DNA from 2 places in the Brevibacterium luteolum genome. Region 1 is predicted to be linked to the other one. Evidence: predicted binding sites of a transcription regulator. Region 1 holds the regulator's gene; the other holds the start of a gene.

The links. The regulator HspR, encoded in region 1, represses chaperone genes until heat shock. The targets are predictions, from matches to a motif close to AAGTTGAGTCNNNNNGACTCAACTT.
Region 2: the regulator HspR is predicted to act here: its motif matches at 1,080-1,104, upstream of M3C25_RS12360 (Hsp20/alpha crystallin family protein).

Annotation. Positions count from the first base shown of each region.
Region 1 covers NZ_JALXPM010000016.1:28,040-30,434, reverse strand. Annotated here, with positions in the region: gene M3C25_RS05810 (DnaJ C-terminal domain-containing protein) at 1-662, shown strand, start outside; gene M3C25_RS05805 (heat shock protein transcriptional repressor HspR) at 678-1,184, shown strand; gene M3C25_RS05800 (hypothetical protein) at 1,404-2,132, opposite strand; gene M3C25_RS05795 (maleylpyruvate isomerase family mycothiol-dependent enzyme) at 2,165-2,395, opposite strand, start outside.
Region 2 covers NZ_JALXPM010000065.1:3,478-5,872, reverse strand. Annotated here, with positions in the region: gene M3C25_RS12365 (AEC family transporter) at 83-1,015, opposite strand; gene M3C25_RS12360 (Hsp20/alpha crystallin family protein) at 1,135-1,572, shown strand; gene M3C25_RS12355 (quinone oxidoreductase family protein) at 1,692-2,395, opposite strand, start outside.

The DNA.
Region 1 (2,395 bases):
GCGGGGACATCCCGCCGGAGTTCGCTGATCTGTTCGGCGGATTCGGCGGCTCCTACGGCGGCAGCCCCTATGACAGCCCGTACGGCGGTGGGTTCTCCACCGGCCCGCTCAAGGGCGGGGACATCAAGGCCAGCACGAAGCTGTCCTTCACTGAAGCCGCCAAGGGCGCAACAGTCAAACTGTCGATGCCCGGGGGCAAGCCGCTGACCGTGCGCACCCCGGCCGGCGTCAAAGACGGGCAGAAGATCCGCCTGCGCGGCAAGGGCAAGGCCAGCCCCAACGGCGGCGAACCCGGTGATGTCATCCTCACCGTGCAGGTCGAACCCCACCCGGTGTTCACCCGCGACGGCGCGAACCTGCGGATGACGCTGCCGGTGACCTTCGACGAGGCTGCCCTCGGCGCCGAGGTCGAGGTCCCGACACTCGGTGGGATGCCGGTGCGGGTGAAGATCCCGGCCGGCACACCGTCGGGCCGCACCCTGCGGGTGCGCGGCAAGGGCATCGAGACGAAGAAGCTCACCGGCGACCTGCTGGTGACCGTCGAGATCGCCGTTCCGAAGAACCTGACGCCCAAGGCCAAGGAAGCGGTCGAGGCCTTCCGTGAGGCCACCAGCGGTGAAAATCCGCGAGCCGGGCTGCTCGACCGGGCCCGGGAGAGATGAGCGGGGTGAGCGTCGATGAACATCGGAGCGACAGCCGCCGTCTACGTCATCTCCGTTGCCGCTGAGCTGGCGGGCATGCACCCGCAGACGCTGCGGCAGTACGACCGGATGGGACTGGTGGTGCCCAAGCGCACCGCCGGTGCCGGACGGCGCTACTCACCGCGCGACATCGAGCGGCTGCGGCTGATCCAGAAGCTGAGCAAGGAAGACGGCATCAATCTCGCCGGCATCAAGGAGATCCTCGCCCTGCACCGCGACCTCGACGAAGCCCGCGACGCCGCCACCCAGGCGCATGCCGCCGTCCACGAACTGCGCCAGCAGGTCGAAGGACTGCGGCAGCGCGTGCAGGCCGAATCCCGGGTCTTCGCCGCCGGGCAGAGCGGCGACATCGTCTCCGTCATGCACGGCAGGCGCCCGCGGGTGCGCATCGCCGGGGCTCTTCCCTCAGCAGCCAGCGCCCGGCCCGGCGGCAGTGAGGCCGATCGCGCCTCCCGCGACATCCTCCTCTACCGCCGCCGGTGACGCGGCAGCCTGCGAGGCGATCTTTCGCACCTGACCATGCGAAGCGGCGCCCAGCTCAGAAGCTGGGCGCCGTTTGCGCTGTCCCGGTGGTGCGGCCCCGCTGCCCAGGTCGTACCGCCCGGACTTGATCGCCTCAGATGAGGGTGTCGAGAAACAGTGGTGCCAACGCGAACCACTTGAGCAGCACGACAGTCGGCCCGTGTCGAACCGGGGCGTCGGTCATGCCCGCTGTGCTCGCTTCCGGCCGACGATCCACAGGATGATGCCGAGAATCGTCAATCCCACGCCGAGCAGGCCGCCGAACACAGCGATGAGAATGCCGCCGACGGTGGAGAAGATCCCGCCGACCGACAGGGGTGGGGCGATGATGACATCGGGTTGGTTGCACGTGATCGAGTAGGTGCCCGCTTCCCGGACCGAGAACCCGTCGATCGACTCATAGGTCCTGCCGTCGAAGGAGTAGGACGACGTCTGATTCGTTCCCTTGCCCACCGGAGTGGGCCCTGTGATCGTGCAGCTGGTGAAGCCGGAGTCCTCCGGCGCGTAGACCTGCCACTCAGACTCCGCCTCGAAGAACTGGCTCGTAGTGCCGTTGACGCGGATCGCCTCATCGGAGAACCCTGACAGGGACGAAACGCCGGCGATCGTCATGATGATGCCGCCGATGATGGTGAGTGCGAGGATGCCGGCACCGATGAATGTCAGGATCTTGCCGATCAGCGTCATCTTCGACTTCGGCTTCGGGGCACCAGCCCCGGTGGCATACGGATCTTGGCCGCCGTACTGCGGCGCCTGGCCGGGATACTGGGGCGGCTGCTGGCCCGGTTGAGGTGCCTGGCTGCCGTACTGCGGTGCCGGCGGCTGGCCACCCGGCGGCTGCTGACCTCCCGGAGGCGGCCCGCCTGCTGGCGAGCCGTTCGGCGGGGGCGGCTGGGGTGGGTAGCTCATGACGCTCGTCCTCTTCCTCGTCGTTGTCGGTGCTAGATCCAGGGCGGCGGTTGGGGGAGGTCCTGCGGAGTCGCCGTTCCCGAGGCGCCCTTGTCGTTGTCCTCGAGCCCGGAGTTCGGCCAGCCGCGCCCGGTGAGATAGGAGACGATCTCGGCTGCCTCGCCGGTCACCTCGATCGGCTCAGCTGGACGCCTGTCTTTCGGCCCGGCGACGACCGTGCGCGGGGAGTCGTCGCGGTCGGTGATGTTGAGCGTGAAGTTGAC
Region 2 (2,395 bases), on a different contig from region 1:
TGCGGGGACGAATCAGAGTTTAATCCGTGCCCCTGTGGAGATGCACACCGAATCCGGTGAATGTGAGGAGTTCGAAAGGCTCTCACAGCAGCAACTGTGCGCCGGTCGTCAAGACGATCGGCAGGGTCAGCATCGAGATGACCGTCTGACCTGCAATGAGAGCGGCCATGAGAGTGGCGTTGCCGCCGAGCTGCCGAGCCATGACATAGGCGCTGGAGGCTGTGGCGATCGACTGGAAGATGAGCCCGACGACAGCAGCCTCTCCCCTGACGCCGAATGCCAGCAGCGAGACGACCGTAACCGCCGGGACGATGAGCAGCTTGAGCACGGTCGCTGAGACGAAGGCGACGGCGTGCTCGCGCACCGAGAACCGCCGGATGCCAGCACCGACGCACAGCAGGCCGATCGGCAGCGCGGCAGCGGCGAGCGGATCGATCATCCCGGCCACCGCCTCGGGCGTGGTCACCGGCAGCACATTCCACGCCCCACCGGCAGCACAGCCGAGCACGAGCGGGTTGAGGATGACCGAGCGGCCGAGTGCCAGCCAGGAGCGCTTGTCGACGAGGAAGAGCTCGAAGGCGATCGAGGAGAGCACGTTGACGAGTGGGACGAGCACCGCGCCGACGATGGCAGCCAGTGCCGCGCCCTCCGGGCCGAAGAGAGTCGCCGACAGAGACAGGCCGATATAGGTGTTGAACCGGATCGCACCTTGGACCACAGAGGTGAACGATGGCCGGTCGGAGGCGAGCACCCGGTTGAGTGCGAAGAGGATGATCGTGATGCCGATCGTCGGCAGGACGAGGGCGGCGGCCAGGCGGCCGATGTCGATGTGGGAGATGTCGACAGCTGAGATGTTGCGGAAGAGCAGCACCGGCAGTAGGACGAAGTAGGCGAGCTTCTCGGCACCGGACCAGAAATCAGGGTCACTCAGCAGCCGCAGCCGGCGCAGCACCCAGCCGAAGAAGATGAGGCCGGCGACCGGGATGAGGGCGCCGACAACACTGACGAAGTCCATGTGCCCACTCTACGGAGACTGAGGTGATTCCCAGGAAACTGGTCAAGTGACGGGAATGAAACCAAACTTGAGCGCGTTAGACTCAACGTAAGCGACCAGCTGACCGAAAGGAGCCTGCCATGGCTGCAAAGTTCGATCCGATCCGCGATCTCGACCGCTTCTTCTCCGACATCACCCGCACCCCGAACAGCACCGCCCTGCCGATGGACCTGTACCGCGACGGCGACGCCTTCGTCGCCCGCATCGACATGCCCGGTGTCGATCCGTCGAGCATCGATGTCGACGTGCAGGATCGCACGCTGACGGTGCGCGCCGAGCGGACCGCTTCGACGGAGAGCTCCGAGGTGCAGTGGCTCAGCCGTGAGCGCCCGACGGGCACCTTCGCCCGCCAGCTGACGCTGGGCAACCGCATCGCCCTCGACCAGATCACCGCCGCCTACGAGGACGGCGTGCTGCTGCTGACCATCCCGGTCGCAGAAGAGGCCAAGCCGCGCAAGATCTCGGTCAACCACACCCAGCGCGGAGACGTCATCTCCGGCGACGAGACCCAGGCCTGATCGGCTGAGCGCTCCTGCGCCCAGCTCATCACGCCAACGGGCCGCACACCTGCTCAGGTGTGCGGCCCGTTTCGTGTCTCAGTTCCTAATGCTGGGGGACGCCGGAGCTGTGCTGCGGCTCAGTCGGTGCTCAGCACGATCTTGCCGAAGCGCAGGTTCGAATCGAGCTGCGAGTGGGCCTCTGCCGCCTCGTCGAGCGGGTAGACGGAGTCGATGATCGGGTCGATCGAACCGTCTTCGACCATATCGAGCAGGCCGGCGAAGTCCCGCGGGGAGCCCATGGCGGTGCCGAGCACGCGCTTGTGGGCCAGGTACAGGGTGCGGATGTCGAAGTCCTCGACGACGCCCTGGTTCTCCGTCCCGCCGAGGGCGACGACGGCGCCGCCGGGCTTGAGCATCATGACCGATTCCTGCAACGTCGAGCCCACGGAGTCGAAGACGAGGTCGGCCTCGCCGATCTCATCGCGCAGCGTCAGCTCCCAGTCGTCGACGGTGTAGTCGACACCGGCGACGGCGCCGAGTTCCTTGGCAAGGTTGACCTTGTCGTGATTCGACGAGGTCACCGCCACACGCGCACCGGCCTTGACCGCCAGCTGCAGGGCCAGCAGCGAGAGCCCCGAACCGGCGCCGAGGATGACGACGGTCTGGCCCTTCTCAAGCTGCCCGACGGTGAACAAGGCGCGGTAGGCTGTCACGCCTGAGAGTGCGAGTGCACCGGCTTCGGCCCAGGCCATCCGCTTGGGCTTGGGGTACAGGTTCTCTTCCGGCACGGCGATGAGCTCGGCATAGGTGCCGTCACTCGGGCCGCCGAGGATACTGAAGT